4 regions of the Alteromonas sp. AWJ4_199 genome follow, and region 1 is predicted to be linked to each of the others. Evidence: predicted binding sites of a transcription regulator. Region 1 holds the regulator's gene; each other region holds the start of a gene.
The links. Region 1 encodes LexA, which represses DNA repair genes until DNA is damaged. Its sites were predicted from a motif close to TACTGTATNNNNATACAGTA; they were not measured.

Region 1 (4,379 bases):
TCATTTGGTTAAAGAAGTTTGGTTCTACAATTTGTAGACCGGGTTGGAATAGTTCAGCGCGGATCACCATGGCCATCGCACCACCCACTAAAAACATGATAAAGGCAAACCACAGGTAAAGTGTGCCTATGTCTTTATGGTTAGTAGTAAACAACCAGCGCGTTATCCCTTTAGGGATATGATCGTGGTGTTCATGATCATCATGTAGGTGATCGCCATGTGCGTGACCGCCATTTACTTGATCACTGTGAGGCGCAGAGGTATCTGGCGAAATAACTTCAGTTGCTTTGCTCATTTTTCTGCTCCTAGTTTCCGTTTGCCACTGCGTTGACATCTTTGGCCTGCACCATGTCGCCAGTGTTATTGCCCCAGGCATTGCGCTCATAAGTCACTACCGCTGCAATTTCCTTAAGGCTTAGCATTTTTCCAAACGCTTGCATGGCTGTTCCTGACTTTCCATGCAGCACGATGTCAATGTGACCTTGCTGATCTTCTAGTGCCATCTTGCTGCCTTTTAATGCCGGGAACACGCCAGGTAAACCTTCACCATTTGGCATATGGCAAGCAGCGCACGTTGCGTTGTATACTCGCTCGCCCTCTTTCATCAGTTCATCCATAGACATATTCATAGAAAGTAGACGCTGCTCTTCTTCTTTTGCTTTACGAACAATCTCTTCTTGTTCGCCCATCCACTTTTCAAACTCGGCGGGTTCTTTAGCAATTACCACAACCGGCATATAGCCGTGGTCTTTTCCACAGAGCTCTGCGCACTGTCCGCGATAAATACCAGGCTCATTCACCTTGGCCCAAGACTCGTTAATAAATCCGGGGTTGGCATCTTTTTTCACGGCAAAGTCAGGAACCCACCAAGAGTGGATAACGTCGTCAGAGGTAATAAGAAAGCGTACTTTTTTCCCAGTAGGAATAACCAAGGGACGGTCAACTTCCAACAGGTAGTTATCTGTTTTCTGAAATTTGTTTTCTATTTGCTCGCGCTGAGTGGCGAGTAAAGAATAAAACTCTACATCGCTATCCATGTACTTGTAGTGCCATTTCCATTGAGAGCCTGTTACTAGCACAGTCATGTCAGGCTCAGACGTGTCTTCCATAGCAATTAGAGTATTCGCTGCGGGTACCGCCATGAAGATAAGAATAAGGAAAGGAATAACGGTCCAAGCAATTTCAACCTTCACGTTTTCGTGAAAATTAGCTGGCTTGGCGCCACGGGACTTTCTATGTAGATACATTGAGGCGAACATCACGCCAAAAACTACAACCGCGATACCTACACAAATGAAGAACATCAGCATATGCAGGTCGTAAACCTGCCCGCTGATGTCGGTGGCACCGCGCCTTAAATTAAGTGAAGAGGCCTCTTCACTGACTTCTTGGGCAAGAAGCAAAGGGGAAAAAAGCAAAAACGGTATTGTCGAACACCATTTTGCGAAAACGGTCGTTAGTTGTTTCACTCAGCACCTCCGTAATAGCAAGACCAAAAACGCTGATTATTTTGCGCGATGCCCTACCAAATGGTTTGCGAACGATTGACCCATCACCTCAACTTGTAAAACAAATTTAGAGTCATTGTTATTATTTTGTTAATCTCTGTATAAGAATTGCGCAATAATGTCGTGCCGTCTAGTCTTTTCTATTAAAAATTTAACGAAGCGGTTAATTTTTAATCATTTCCGTGGCAGCCTTACGTTACATATTGGATGGAAAAAGAAATGAGCATGTATTAAGCGAGAATAAAATCAAACGTACATTTTGAACAACACAAAGGTTCTACTAGCAATCATTTGATTATAAAATCAACAACTAATAGGTTATTAATATTTATTTTCAAACAAACTTTAGAATAATGAATGCATATTCAGTAGTTCATTCACAGGCAAAATACGCGTAATACGCTTTCTGATAGTCATGGTTGGGTTCGCTTTTTAAAGGCGGGCTTAGTCACCCTAACTCCAGAAAACTGGTAGAAATAAAGCAATAAAAGGCATAAAAAAAGCGGCTAGTGCGCCGCTTTTCGTTGAAGGTGTTAAAACCTTACATCCAGTCCGCGTTTCTTATAACGCCTACTGCAATCCCCTCAATAGCAAAAGGTTCGTTGGCTAGGTCTACTCGAATAGGTGCGAATTCTTCGTTTTCGGCATGAAGTAATACTTCACGACCACGTTTTTCTAAACGCTTTACCGTAACATCTTCGTCTACACGTGCCACAACGACCTGGCCATTGTGAACATCGGTGGTGCGATGCACAGCAAGGAGATCGCCATCTAGAATACCGATGTCTTTCATACTCATGCCGTTAACACGCAGTAAAAAGTCTGCTTGAGGTTGAAACAGTGCAGGGTCTACCTTGTAGTGTGATTCTACGTGCTCTTGCGCCAAAATTGGCTCACCCGCCGCCACACGACCAATGAGAGGTAGGCCTTCTTCTTCAGGTACGTCATTTTCGAGAGGAATATTGAGTTTAATACCCCGAGAGGTACCCGGCAGAATTTCTATCACGCCTTTACGCGCCAAGGCTTTCAAATGTTCTTCTGCTGCGTTGGCAGAACGAAAACCAAGTTGACGAGCGATTTCCGCACGCGTAGGCGGCATCCCCGTTTCTTGCATGGTGGTTTTGATAAGTTCTAAAACTTCGGTTTGTCGAGCTGTGAGTGGGCGCATAAAAGACCTGTCTGTTCATACAGTTCCTGTAAGTATATACACCTAAAACTAAATAACAAGCACTTGCCGCGTCTTTTGCTACAAGCAATAGACAGCGACAAGTGTATTACCCTTATTTCACAAGAAGGGCCATGTTCGGATTACCTATTTGAAGCTCTACTTCGCCGGCATTGTTCTTTCGGGTACGCATACCATCGACATGATTAATGCCAATGGAAGGGCTACGCCAAATGACATGTCCATTGATATCTATTTCAGTGACTCGGTAAGCAACGTTGTCATAATATCCATACGATGAGTCATATTCTTCAGCTTGGTAAATGCCAAGTATTGATTGATTAGACGATGTCGTTGGAATAACGGCTATATTTTGAAGATCGAATGTAGGCGTTATGGCGTCTTTAAGTACTAAGGCGTCATTTGTTACGTCATAAATATTTATTCTATTGTAGTTTCTATCTAAGCATGCAAACTCAGAGGCGTCGTCGCCATCAGCATTAATTCTTATCAATTGACTACAAGAAACATCTAGTTCATTCAGTCCGACAAACTCGCCATCTTGCATTGTATAGAGCTTTAATGATTCATAGCCACTAACAGCAAAAAAGTGTTCGCCATTATTGGTGAGCTCAGCGACAGCATCAATTGAAAACTCATTGATGACAGAGTCAATGAGCACTTGGTTCTCAATATCGAATGCTTTGAGTCGATTGTTTTCAACAATGACCGCATCAACAAAATTATCGTCATTCACGTCTACAGCTTCGATGAGTGAGACTTGGCTGTTTTGATTTTGGCTCAGCGACCACTGAATTGAATTATCTGACAACTTAACTACGTTGAATGATGTATTGCTATTCAAAGCTCCTGTGAATAATTCACCCAGGCCATCATTATTATAGTCAGTAACAACGGGTCTGCTATAGTCAAAAACATCGTCGCCGAGTTCGTCGCTAAGGGTAATCTCATTCTCCATGTTAACTGACAGCATCTGAATTGATGTGTAGTAGTTAGTTGTCTCACTCACAAAGACAGCTCTTTCATCATTATCACCAAAAGGGGCCCAGCCGGCAGCAAAGTAATTAGAAGAGTGTGCTTCCGTTCGTATATCTGATAATACGTAGTCACCCTCAGCATCTTGCAGTGCAACCTGAATTTCGCTGTCGCCGGTCCAGATTATTTCGTTTCGGCTATCGTTATTCAGGTCGCCGATTAAAAGCGACATACCGCTATACGCATTGTGAATAACACTCCACTGTTCCGAAATTTGACCACCTTCAAGCGCGAAAGCTTTCACCTCTCCCCACTGGCACTCAGAAATTACAAGCATTCCCTCATTGGTCTGGTCATCTTTGCTATAGCTCAAATCGCAGATATCATTATGTTCAGCTGTCGCCAAACTACTTTTCGACACCGCAGAGTAGACTGAAATATTCTCCCAACGGTCGGCACCAATGATTTCATCGACACCGTCGCTGTTCATGTCACCGACAGCGACGTAAGCGTCGCTAAACCCATTGCCATAAAGCCATTGATTGGCGCCGCTATTAATATCGAATACGTAGCCATTGTTAGTCACCAACTCGATAGACGCGTCGTCGTCTACATTACCAAAAGAAATGGTTGATACACCATCGACATCGAACTGCTGCAACTTTTCACCAGTTGTCACATTATGAATGGAGATAGACGTCGCACCGTAA
Region 2 (4,379 bases), 590 kb from region 1:
CGATATTCCTGAAGAGTACCGCGGTGACTGGGAGCGTTTTGGCTTCTTCGACATCGAGTCTAAAGTAGACGAAGAGACTATTCGTGCTTACTCAATGGCGAACTACCCAGAAGAAGAAGGCATTATTATGTTGAACGTGCGTATCGCTACGCCGCCACCTAATAACTTAAGCCTACCCGCGGGTAAAATGTCATCGTACATTTGGAGCCTGAAAGAAGGTGACAAAGCGACTATCTCTGGTCCATTCGGTGAATTCTTCGCGAAAGAAACTGAAAACGAAATGGTATTCGTAGGTGGTGGTGCAGGTATGGCCCCAATGCGTTCTCACATCTTCGATCAGCTTCGTCGCCTTAAGTCTAAGCGTAAGATGAGCTTCTGGTACGGTGCACGTTCACTTCGTGAAATGTTCTATACAGAAGACTTCGACGAGCTAGCAGCTGAAAATGATAACTTTGAGTGGCACGTGGCACTTTCTGATCCTCAGCCAGAGGATAACTGGGAAGGTTACACTGGGTTTATCCACCAAGTACTTCTTGAGAACTACTTGAAAGATCACCCTGCACCAGAAGACTGTGAATTCTACATGTGTGGACCACCTATGATGAACGCGGCCGTAATCAACATGCTTAAAGACTTAGGTGTTGAGGACGAAAACATCATGCTAGATGACTTCGGTGGCTAAGGGGTTGATTTAAAAGCTACTCGCTTAAAAACTCAAGCATATTAAAAGGGGCGTAAGCCCCTTTTTCATTGAAGCAAAACGCATAATGCACATAATAGCGATTGAGTAATGTGCATATTAGCTAAGGACAACATCGTGATTCGATTTGCTATTCGAATTTTCCTCGCCTTTGTTGCGGTAGGTATTCTACTTCTCGCAAGCTGTAGCGACGAAAAAACGCCTGTAGTACACCTGCAAGGGCAGACAATGGGCACAACCTACAATGTTAAGTACCTCGTAGCGGAGACACCGGTAGAAGGCTTACAAGCTGAAATAGATGCCCGTCTTGTTGACGTTAACAAGATGATGTCTACTTACGACCCAACGTCAGAACTATCAAGGTTCAATCAATATCGCTACACCGATAATTTTGCTGTGTCGCCCGATACTCTAACGGTGGTAAACGAGGCTTTACGCTTGGCAAATCTTAGTGGCGGCGTACTTGATGTGACCGTTGGTCCGCTGGTTAACCTATGGGGTTTTGGCCCTACTAAGCGTCCTGAAAAAGTGCCAAGCCAAGCCGACATCGACGACATTCGCGAATATGTGGGTTATAAAAAGCTATCAACTACGCCAACAGGCTTAAAGAAAAGTCATCCCATGCTGTATGTCGACCTATCAACTATTGCTAAAGGCTTTGGCGTTGATGAAGTGGCGGAGATCCTTGAAAACCACAACATTGAAAACTACCTTGTAGAAATAGGTGGTGAAATGCGTGTGAAAGGTGAACGAGGCGACGGCAGTGAGTGGCTGATTGCCATTGAAAAGCCAGTTACCACTGAACGTGCTGTTCAAAAAGTGGTGTCTATTGGTACTAACGCAGTGGCAACATCCGGTGATTATCGCAACTATTATGAAGAAGACGGTGTTCGTTATTCGCACCTAATCGACCCCACAACGGGAAAACCAATTTCCCACAACTTGGTGTCGGTTACTGTTGTTCACCCATCATCTATGACGTCAGATGGCTTGGCTACGGCGTTCAATGTGATGGGGTGGGAGCAAGCAATAGCGGTTTCAGAGCAAGAGCAACTCGCAGTATTCCTCATTCGTCGCACAGAAGACGGATTTGAAGAGTATGCGTCGCCAGAATTTGATAAACTGGTCACAGTTCATAATTAGGGGGTAGCAATGTCTACATTCATTCTTGCTTTTGGTTTCTTTCTAACAATGGTACTGGCTATGGCCGTAGGTTACCTTTTTCAGAAAAAATCAATCTCTGGAAGCTGTGGTGGCTTAGGCGCACTAGGTATTGAGAAAGCCTGTGACTGTCCAGAACCTTGCGACCGTAAAAAGTCGCGCATGGAAAAAGAAGAAGCCCGCCAGAAAAAGTTAAACGAGTGGAAACAAAATCAAATTTTGTAATGCTTAGCCTCTCGTTGGCTTAATATTTAAAAGCGCTGTTAGAGTAAATCGACAGCGCTTTTTTGTTTTTTATCACAGCCTTCAAATATAAGTGCGAGCCATTACTTCGATTTAGAAGCCATGATTAGATAGTGTAATTCAGCACTATCAATAATATACTGTCTTTTTGTACAGTTTTGCGTTTGACGCTATGTAGCAAGGGTAGGTAATGCGAAAAATTATCCACGTTGACATGGATTGTTTTTACGCCGCAGTTGAAATGCGCGACAACCCAGCCTTGCGCGATATTCCTATTGCGATAGGTGGCAGTGCCGACCGTCGTGGCGTTATCTCTACCTGTAACTATCCCGCTCGCAAATTTGGTGTACGCTCAGCCATGGCTACAGCGTATGCCCTGAAACTATGCCCAAATCTCACTTTAGTAAAAGGGCGCATGGAGGTGTACGCTGCCGAGTCGCAAAAAATACGTAAGATTTTTGCTGACTATACCGACTTAATTGAGCCTCTATCATTAGACGAAGCTTACCTAGATGTTACCAACAGTGAGTTTTGTGGTGGCAGTGCTACATTAATAGCTGAAGAGATACGTGCTCGTATACAAAACGAACTAGGTCTTACCGCTTCAGCAGGAGTGGCGCCCTGTAAGTTTGTGGCAAAAGTAGCCAGTGATGAAAACAAGCCGGACGGCATTTGCGTTATCACTCCCGACAAACTCGATGAGTTTGTGCGCGACATGCCGCTAAAGAAAATCCCAGGCGTTGGCAAAGTGACTATGCAAAAGCTGCAGCGCATGGGCTTAAATACGTGCAACGATGTTCGTGAGTATCCTTTTGAGCGCATTCAAAAAGAGCTTGGAAAATTCGGCAGTGTATTGTGGGAGCGTGCTCATGGGATTGATGAGCGTGAGCTATCCGTATCTCGTGAACGCAAGTCTATCGGCGTAGAACGCACGTTAAACGAAGATATACACACGTTCGATCAGTGCCTCGACTTTTTGCCGCACCTGTTTGAGAAGCTTCAGGAACGAATTGAAAATCATAAGAAGCGAACGGGCAAGCCTGTACGTATTCGCACCCAGGGAGTAAAGCTTAAGTTTAATGATTTCCAGCTAACCACGGTTGAACATCGCTGCGCAACTCTCAACGAAGCGTATTTTCGCACATTGATGCAGGAAGCTTTTGAACGGGCAACAGGGCGAGGTATCCGTCTTGTGGGTGTGCACATAGGGCTTGCGGCCGACCAATCGACTCAGCAATTGGTTTTGCCTTTTGAACAGATTTAGCTAAAGGTATCATGCATTTTTTAATGCTCGTGCGCTGCGGCCGCAATATAGTCGCTTGTTATACTTAGTGCGGTGAAGTTGTGGGGCATACCGCTGATGCTATCTTGCGTTGCGAAAGCACAGATTAGTGGTTTGGCAGCCAAGGCATTTTATATGCGGCACTCAAACAAAGCAGCCAACTGCTGCTATTTTATTACTCTTTTAATGAAGAACATTATGAACTCAAATCAACTCAAAACCCCCGGTCGTTATAAACACTACAAAGGCAATTTATACGATGTATACGAGGTGGCCACCCATTCGGAAGATGAAAGCAAGTTAGTGGTATATCGGCCGTGTTATGGTGAAAGGGCGTTGTGGGTTCGTCCCCTTGAGATGTTTGTAGAGTCAGTGGATAAAGACGGAGAGACACTCCCTCGTTTTGCTTATGTGGGTGATATTCCTGATGATGAAAAAATGATCTAATTGTGAAATTAGGTCATAGTGTAAGAGGTCTTATCTAAACAGACTTCTTACAAGGAAATAATAATGAAAACTGCCCCTCGTTTTAGTGCACCTATAATGGCTGCACTCATTGCTGCTAGCCCTCTATTCTATTCAACAATTAACCCTGCAAATGCACAAGATAGATTTGCCGATGTCGAAGTGAAAGCGACGGAAATTAAGGGCTCTGTGCACATGCTTACAGGAGCTGGCGGAAATATCGGCGTATCAGCTGGGGAAGACGGCGTTTTGATCATTGACGATCAATTTGCGCCACTTGCTGAAAAAATAGCGGCGCAGCTTGGCGAACTAGGCAGCGATAAACCCAAATATGTAATAAACACCCATTATCACGGTGACCACACTGGCTCTAATGCATTTTTCCACAGCCACAAAGGCGCTACCATTCTGGCCCATGAAAATGTACGTGTTCGGCTAGCTAACGATGAAAAAGTAAAACCCGAAGCCCTGCCAACTATCACTTATGAAGACGGGATTAAAATTTACTTTAATGGTGAAACCCTTCAC
Region 3 (4,379 bases), 120 kb from region 1:
GTTTTGATGGCGACATTAACGACTTCATTAGTTTTTTACGCGAAGACCCGCAGTTCTATGCCACCAGCGCTGAAGACTTGCTAAAAGAAGCGTCGTTTATCGCAAAGAAAATGGACGCGAAACTCCCTTCTCTTTTTGAGTATTTGCCAAGAACGCCTTACGGTGTAGCGCCTGTACCAGATGCTATTGCGCCTAAATATACAACGGGCCGTTACATCCACCCTAGCCGCGATGACCAGCCAGGATATTACTGGGTAAATACTTACGCCCTTGATAAGCGCCCTTTATATGCGCTGCCTGCTTTGACATTACACGAAGCGGTGCCTGGCCACCACCTTCAAATATCGTTGGCAGCAGAGCTTGAAGACTTACCTATGGTACGTCGTAACACCTATATTTCAGCGTTTGGTGAAGGCTGGGGTCTGTACTCTGAGTTTTTAGGTATTGAAGCAGGTATTTATGAAACGCCGTACGACAACTTCGGTCGCTTAAGCTACGAAATGTGGCGTGCGTGTCGTTTGGTTGTTGATACCGGTATGCACACCATGGGCTGGAGCCGTCAACAAGCGGTTGATTATATGATGGAAAACACCGCGCTTTCAGAACACAACGTAAATACTGAAATAGACCGCTATATTTCTTGGCCAGCGCAAGCTTTGTCTTACAAGATTGGTGAAATCAAAATTAAAGACCTTCGCAAGAAAGCAGAGAAAGCATTAGGCGAGCGTTTTGATGTGCGTAAATTCCACCGCGCCGTGTTAGAAAACGGCTCAGTTCCACTGTTTATCTTGGAGCAAAACATCAATACGTTTATAGAAGAACAAAAGGCAAAATAAACATGATCGTTGCATTTGGTGTTATTGGATTACTTATCCTGTTTTTAATTTACTTTGTGCTGCGAGCGCAGAATTTGCAAAAAGAGCTGGCGCTGTTGCGCCACTCGAATAAACAGACCAGTAACAAAGTTACGTATGCTTATCGCAATCTTGTTCTTGTTACAGATGCGTTGGAAAAAAACCTTACTGCGCGTATTGAAAGTGCCTATAAAAGCCGCCTTATCGACCAAACTCAATACAATGCGCTGCACCCGCTTATGCGCAACTTTTCAAGCATTATTATGGCTTGTTGTGAAAAAGGAATGTCTCTTGAAGAGTCTTTAAATAAAGCGTTGCAGAATGAAGAAGTAACGCTTGAGGAAATTCGTGAAGTGGTAAAGGCTCTACCTAGTAACGTTCGCATGGTGTGGGCAAAAAATACCGCAGATGGATTTATTGCTTTTTGCCAAGCCGTTACAGCAACCGTAAGCGGTACCGCAGCAAAATCACAAAAAGAACCATCATCACAAGAGTAACCTCTTGTTCTTATCCCCATGTTAGCGCCGATAAGGTGCTAACTGTATGACAGGGTCGTCTGCTTTACTATGTAGTAAGGCCAGCGACCCTAGCCATGTTCCTACTTTTTTAAAAGTTTAATCTTTTTACCTTTCCAAACTAATCAGTAAGTTAGCGCTTAAAACAACAAGTCAAAAACCTTTTGTCTTGAAAAGGGTTATTGCTGCACTATAATACTGTATAAAAATACAGTTTATTTTGAGTGCCATGAATAAATCGTTATCCGTGCTTAACAACCATCCGCATATTTGGCGGGCCAGAGATCAAAAGCAAAGTGAAGCTAAGTTTTCGCTGGGTTTTCCGCGTCTGGATAAAGCGCTTAACGGTGGCGTTGCCTCTACGGGGCTTGTACGTATTGCCTCACTAACCGGCGTGGGTGAGCTTTCACTATTTAAACGGGTTATTTGCCAGCACCGCATGCATAAACTGGTGGTGTTTATTAACCCTCCCGGGCTACTACAGTCGCCGTGGTTAGAAAATCTGGGACTTAAAGCGCAACAAGTGCTGGTAGTAAAAACAGGTGCAGAACAAGAATCATTATGGGCAGCAGAACAGTGCTTAAAAAGTACGGCTTGCCATTGCGTGGTGCTGTGGAGTAATGCTGTAAATCAAAAAGAAGCACGGCGCCTACAAGTTGCAGCAACGCATAATGATGCGCTGTGCTTGCTGTATACTCCACCGCAACAGCAGGCATTACAGACAAGCTTGCAGGCTGAAACGACAAGCCAAAACGACAGCTCATTGCCCATCACTTTAGATATTGCGCTACTTAGCAAACCCCACGCCTTGTCGGTGAATATACGCAAACAGCGTCATGGGTGGCCCAAAGATAACATTGTTATTTCTCATCAGTGGACCCCTGACAATCAGGCCATTAAATGGGCCATGGCACACAACACGCTTTCCGACAAGGCGCTACACTCTGTGAGCTAATAATGTTGTGGGCTTATATTTACTGCTATCAACTTACTTTAGACAGCCACATAAAAGCGGCTAAAACTAAACGTGCGCACAGGAAAGGGCCTGGAAACGAACCTAGAGACGAATCTAACGGAAGTTCTTCTTCATTACCGTCGAATACACCTATTGCTGTGTATTGCAGTAAAACAAACAAAATTACGCAGTGTAATGATATTGCGAAAAAAGAAGGCATTGAAATTGGCCATGGACTTGCCCAAGCCGCGGCGCTGTGCCCCTGCGGGCATATTCTGCCTTTCAGTGAAGAAGCCGAAAAGCATATGCTGACGCAGCTAGCCCATAGGCTGTACCCTCTTGCTTCTGACATCGTACTAGACAGCCACATTCATTCGAATGGCGTAAATGGCCTGGCAGTAAGGCTAGATAACCTAATTCATTATTATGGCGGGCATAAGCCGCTGTGGAAAACCCTAACTCAAGCACTCGCAGAGGCAGATATTCGCTATCATTTTGCTAGTGCATGGACGATTGAGGCTGCAAGGGTATTAGCCCTTCATCAACACAATACCTATATGCATGCGCCAGATGATATAAAAAAAGCGCTAAGTACATGCCCGCTTTCTATTACTGCTTTGTCATCTAAAGTCGTTGAGGCCTTAGCAAGGGTAGGTGTTACCCGTGTACAGCAACTCTTGGCCATGCCGGTACAAGAGCTGGGGCGGCGCTTCGACAATAACACCATTATGTACCTTACTGCGCTCAGAGGAGAAACTTTTCCCCGCGTTACGCTATTTAGGCCTTTAGAGCATTTTGATAACTTTACTTTATTGCCTTTTGCTATTGAAAACACGCAGCACCTAACACCTTTTGTCACACAGCAGTTTGAGCATTTGTCTCACTATTTACGGGCCAGGAACTTATATACATCAAGCATAAGCGTGCATATTCATTTCAGAGAAGCACCTGTATTGGATATTAATATTCACTCTGCAATGCCTCAGTCTTCGGTGCATAGTTGGCTACCACTGTTTAGCCTTAAAACCGAGAACTTGGAGTTACCTGAGCCTGCCACAGCGATTGCGCTTACCTGTCGGCAGTTTGAAGAAATAGATTCGCAGAATGGCGACTTTTTTAGCGATAGATTTAATGACGTTGCACAGAAACAATTGATTGGGCGCTTAAATGCAAAGCTAGGCGATAACAGTACGTTTCAACCTCGCGCTGCTGACAGTCATCAGTTTGAATACATGACGGTGACTGAATCGAGCGCCGGTAGCTGCACCGATAATTACGCTTATAGCAGTGACATTACGCCCACCTTTACCTTTGATACACCTAAGCCACTTACTCAGGCGACCCAAATTTGCTTTGGCCCCGTGCGGTTACACAGCGAGTGGTGGCATGACAACCCAACAAAGCGAGATTATTTCATCGCCCAGACTGAGCAATGTGTAAGGCTTTTAGTATTTAAAGATGAAGAGAGCCGCTGGTGGGTACAGGGCCTTTTTTGTTAGCCACATGCGGTTAAAGAAGAGGGAAAGGCGAAACCATGAAATACAGCGAACTCTTTTGCCAAAGTAATTATAGCTTTCTTTGCGGAGCCTCCTCTCCTGCAGAACTTGTCACAACGGCGTCTTTTCTTGGCTATGACGCGCTTGCCATTACAGATGAGTGCTCAGTAGCGGGAGTCGTACGGGCTTTCGATGAAATTAAGCATCAGGGTCTGCCTATTAAGCTTATCGTTGGCAGTTACTTTGTATTCGATGACACTTTATCTTTTGTACTGCTGTGCCCGAACAAACCAGCCTACAGTGAACTGTGCCGAATTATAACTAACGCCAGGCGTCGCTCTGAGAAAGGTGAATATCAACTAGCTGAGTGGGACTTGCGTACCATTCGCCATTGCAAATTCATTTGGTTACCAAGCGGCAAAGAAGCCCACGACAAGCATTGGGCTGAATGGCTGCAAAAACACCCTAGTATTGATGCCTATATTGGCGCTCAGCGCCTATTAGACGGGCAGGATCATCAGAGGTTTGCGCACTACAACCATTTACAGTCTGCCTACTC
Region 4 (4,379 bases), 230 kb from region 1:
GCCAGTGAAATGATATTGAGCGAACGACCGGTAAGTTGAAGCACCACAAAAGTGCTAAGTAGTGAGATAGGAATGGCCAATGCCACAATGAGCGTAGCCCGCAGCTGGCGCATAAAGAGCCAAAGCACGGCAATGGCAAGCAGCACGCCTATAAATAAATTGCTGGTAACTAGCTGCACCGCTCTATAGATAAACACTGAGGCATCAAAGCTTTGCGCCATTACTAACTGTTCAGGGGCCAAGTCCTGTTCGTTTATTTGTGCAACTTTTGCTTTTACGGCTTCTAAGGTAGCTAAAACATTGGCGTTGTTTTGTCTGTCTACGCGAATAGATATAGCCGGATTGCCGTTTTGCACACTGTAGTTTGCACCGTCAGCGCGGGTGATTTTAATTTCGGCAATGTCATTTAGAGTGATAGGGCTGCCGCCTCGCCATTCAAGGATCATTTCACCCATTTGCGTAGGCTCGTAGCGACCTTCGAAACGCAGGGTATAGCGTCTTCTGCCCACATCGACAAAGCCGCCTGAAATATCATTCGCACGCCCCAACTCGTTGGCAACTGCCGTTAGGTCAATGCCTAACTGCGCCGCTTTAAACGGGTCGAAAACAATTTGAAACTCCTCAACGCCGCCAACCCCGCTTTCCATACGCGCCCTTGCAACGCCCGGGATAGATTCAAGCTGAGGTTTAATGACATCGGTAAAAAAGGTTACATAGGTATTAATTTCGTTTGGATTGCCCGGAAGGCGCTGAAGAAAAAAGTAGGTCAAAGCGGGGGCGTCTCCCCCACTTCCAGCAAGCATTATGTTAGGGGACAAGGCATCGCGAGGTAGTGGCGGTACGCGATTCATGCGGCTAATCACTTCAATGAGCGTTTTCTGCATGTCCGTATCTAAACCAAACTCTAGATTAATCCACGCATTACCTTGGTTTGCCCATGCATTCATCGACTCAAGGCCAGGGATGCCTTGCAGCACTTCCTCTTGAGGTTCAATGATCTCCGACTCAATTTCTTGGGGCGACGCAGCGCGCCACGAGGTCTGGATGTTAATATTCGGTCTTTCAATGTCAGGAAACAGCTGTACCGGTAAATTAAACAGGCTATATAGACCTAAAAATACCAGCAGTGTTATTCCTATACCTACCCCAGTCGCGTTTTTTATTGCTTGCTTAGTGATGTCCATAATATGGCACTTATGCTTTTTATTGTTTGGTTTACTATAGGTCGCGGGAATGACAGAAAAAGTTTAAAGCCATGACACTAAGAATTTCAGCGATTATTAACATTTTGTTTAAATACCGTTTAAAAAACGTTATTTATCGCAGATGAGTAGACCTCAAAAATACGCCATTTGTCGGCCCTGGACATATTTACTTACACCCATCGTTAATTAGGCGTCGCGACGTCAAGTGAGGGTACGGATATTTTAAACTCGCCCTTCGGGAAGGTCTGGCAAGCTTCACTCTGGGAATTTAAAAAGCAACGGCCATTCCTGCATTCCCACGCTTTGCTAGGAAACTTACCAGGGCCTTCTGGGTGGGCAATCATCTATGCGGATTGGTATTGTTCTTAAATATCGGACAAAAATTTAGAGCAAAAAAAAGCCGCTCTAGGAGCGGCTTTTTTCAAATACGTCAGCGATTACGCTTCAGCAATGATGATCACTTTGATTGAAGTGATAACGTCAGAGTGAAGTTGTAAGTCGATGTCATACTCACCAGTCTCACGAAGAGTACCAGTAGGTAGTTTAACTTCTGCTTTTTGTACTTCAACGCCAGCTGCAGTGATTGCATCAGCGATGTCACGAGTACCAACAGAACCAAACAGTTTACCTTCGTCACCAGCAGGAGCTGCGATTGTAACTTCAGCAAGCTCAGCAATTTTCTCACCGCGTGCGTTAGCAGCAGCTAGTTGCTCAGCAATTTTCGCTTCAAGTTCAGCACGACGTGCTTCGAACTTTTCAACGTTGTCTTTAGTTGCAGGAACCGCTTTACCCTGTGGGAAAAGGAAGTTACGAGCGTAACCAGACTTAACAGTCACTTGGTCGCCCAGGCCGCCAAGGTTGGCGATTTTATCTAGTAGGATGATATTCATCTTAGCTAACCCTTATATTCGCCAAATTACTTGTGTGAATCAGTGTACGGAAGCAACGCAAGGAAACGTGCGCGCTTGATCGCAGAAGACAGCTGACGCTGATATTTTGCGCTTGTACCAGTAATACGGCTAGGGACAATTTTACCGCTCTCAGTGATGTAGTTCTTAAGAGTAGCGATATCTTTGTAATCAATCTCAGTCACACCTTCTGCAGTGAAACGGCAGAACTTACGACGTCTGAAAAAACGAGCCATGGGTGATCTCCTTAAGCGTTGTCTTCAGTGGTTTCAGTTTTCTTTTCCGCGCGATCTTGGCGAGGAGCAGAATCGTCACGACGCTCACGACGAGGCTCTTCTTTCATCATTGGAGAAGGCTCAGTCACAGCAGTCTTAGTGCGCATAACCATATTACGTAGGATCACGTCGTTGAAACGGAAAGCATTTTCCAATTCATCAACAGCTTCTGCAGACGCTTCAGCATTGATTAGTACGTAGTGGGCTTTGTGCAGCTTTTCAATTGGGTAAGCCAGTTGACGACGGCCCCAATCTTCTAAACGATGAATCTGACCACCGTCTTGCTTTAGGATTGTGGTATAACGCTCGATCATACCAGGTACTTGTTCACTCTGATCAGGGTGAACCATAAATACGATTTCGTAATGACGCATTATAGCTCCTTACGGTTGTAGCCTCGACAGTACAGCCGACTGTATGGAGACAAGGAACGAATTGGGATGGCTGTAAGGGCGCGCATTATACGCAGTAGTTACTAATTGCACAAGCATTAATCACCTTTAGAACAATCATTTGCCCTTTCCCCAAACACTACGCTCAGACATTTAACCAAAATACTGTTTATTTATACAGTAAAATACTGTACAGTTTTTGTGTCTTTAATAAACAGGGGACCTACCATGGCCATTACCACACAGTATGTTGTTACGCACAAAGGGGTAGAAAAATTGGTAACTACCGACAAAAAAGAAGCCGATCAGTATGACAAAATGCTCGATGCAGCAGATAACCTTGCTGACTACATTCATGCGAAGGGCATTAAGCTAGACGATAGCGTAGTGGAAGAGCTCACCATCATGCTGTCTAAAAACAAAGATAAAATCAGTAAGATTTTCAAAGGCGCTACCGCAGAAAGCGTATTAGAAGATGAAAGCGCAGAAGTGGTAAAGCTACAAGCTAACGGCTGATAATTTAGGCGCACCTCTCTTTTGCGTCGTTATGATGAGCAATTAATAAGAGCAATTGCCGCTTTAGGCTGATGGCATCTGATAGCATAGCTATACGCAAAAATGTTATTTGATAACATTACCTCAACGCGGCAATGTATTTTCTCTGGTTTTTAACTAGGTGAACAGATGTGTCGCTTTTGCTAATGTGAACATAAGACGTAAATACAGGTCGGGCTTAGCGTGAATACCATTAATAAAAACAATAGCACTCACTCCCAGCGCAACGCAGTGTCAGAAGGGCGCAGCTCAGTGTCTGAAGAGCACAACGCAGTGAATAAAGGGCGCAACACAGCGATTGAAGTTAGCAATTTACAGTTTTCGTACACCAAAGAAAGTCCTCCCATCGTTGACATTAAAGCGTGGCAAGTTTCGCAAGGTGAACACGTTTTTCTTTCAGGGCCTTCGGGTAGCGGAAAGAGCACATTGCTCAATTTGCTGTGTGGAACGTTGGCACCCACCCAAGGTGACATAACTTTGTTATCGCAGCCATTCTCTTCCTTATCAAACCGCCAGCGAGACAAGTTTAGGGCGCGCAATATCGGCGTCGTCTTTCAACAATTTAATCTTATTCCCTACCTTTCTGTGGCACAGAATATTAATGCGGCGGTGTATTTTGCAAGTACAAACGTTAGCAAGGCAGCATCAGACGCAAAGCTTCGTCATTTACTCGACAAGCTACAACTCCCTTCACGGGTACTGCATGCTAAAGCCGATGCCTTGAGTATTGGCCAACAGCAGCGTGTAGCAATAGCCCGAGCACTCATTAATGACCCAGAGTTATTGATTGTCGATGAGCCAACTTCGGCGTTAGATAGCGACGCGCGAGATAGCTTTATGTCGCTGTTAAAAGATGTAGCAGGTGAGAGCACCATGATTTTCGTTAGTCATGATAAAGCCATGGAGAGCTACTTTGACCGTCATTGTAGTATGAGTGAATTGAGCCCAAGTACAAACCATGCAGTGTCTTCACTCGGTGGCATCGAGCAAGTACAGGAGCGTACATAATGCTAAGTACCATTGCTATTGAAAGTTTAAAGCGCA

Region 2: a site for LexA is predicted at 2,243-2,262, ahead of dinB (DNA polymerase IV). Genes of this name have one in related genera too.
Region 3: a site for LexA is predicted at 1,566-1,585, ahead of ACXAER_RS09915 (recombinase RecA). Genes of this name have one in related genera too.
Region 4: a site for LexA is predicted at 2,944-2,963, ahead of ACXAER_RS11490 (YebG family protein). Genes of this name have one in related genera too.

The regions. Positions count from the first base shown of each region.
Region 1 covers NZ_JBSWUR010000001.1:2,388,237-2,392,615, reverse strand. The annotation lists gene ctaD (cytochrome c oxidase subunit I) at 1-295, opposite strand, end outside; gene coxB (cytochrome c oxidase subunit II) at 306-1,469, opposite strand; gene lexA (transcriptional repressor LexA) at 2,050-2,676, opposite strand; gene ACXAER_RS10450 (hypothetical protein) at 2,789-4,379, opposite strand, start outside.
Region 2 covers NZ_JBSWUR010000001.1:2,975,587-2,979,965, forward strand. The annotation lists gene nqrF (NADH:ubiquinone reductase (Na(+)-transporting) subunit F) at 1-682, shown strand, start outside; gene ACXAER_RS13020 (FAD:protein FMN transferase) at 818-1,843, shown strand; gene nqrM ((Na+)-NQR maturation NqrM) at 1,853-2,086, shown strand; gene dinB (DNA polymerase IV) at 2,295-3,368, shown strand; gene ACXAER_RS13035 (DUF1653 domain-containing protein) at 3,585-3,833, shown strand; gene ACXAER_RS13040 (MBL fold metallo-hydrolase) at 3,897-4,379, shown strand, end outside.
Region 3 covers NZ_JBSWUR010000001.1:2,265,837-2,270,215, forward strand. The annotation lists gene ACXAER_RS09905 (DUF885 domain-containing protein) at 1-836, shown strand, start outside; gene ACXAER_RS09910 (hypothetical protein) at 839-1,351, shown strand; gene ACXAER_RS09915 (recombinase RecA) at 1,599-2,324, shown strand; gene ACXAER_RS09920 (Y-family DNA polymerase) at 2,327-3,823, shown strand; gene ACXAER_RS09925 (error-prone DNA polymerase) at 3,859-4,379, shown strand, end outside.
Region 4 covers NZ_JBSWUR010000001.1:2,621,635-2,626,013, reverse strand. The annotation lists gene ACXAER_RS11510 (efflux RND transporter permease subunit) at 1-1,184, opposite strand, end outside; gene rplI (50S ribosomal protein L9) at 1,643-2,095, opposite strand; gene rpsR (30S ribosomal protein S18) at 2,122-2,349, opposite strand; gene rpsF (30S ribosomal protein S6) at 2,361-2,762, opposite strand; gene ACXAER_RS11490 (YebG family protein) at 3,009-3,296, shown strand; gene ACXAER_RS11485 (ABC transporter ATP-binding protein) at 3,519-4,343, shown strand; gene ACXAER_RS11480 (ABC transporter permease) at 4,343-4,379, shown strand, end outside.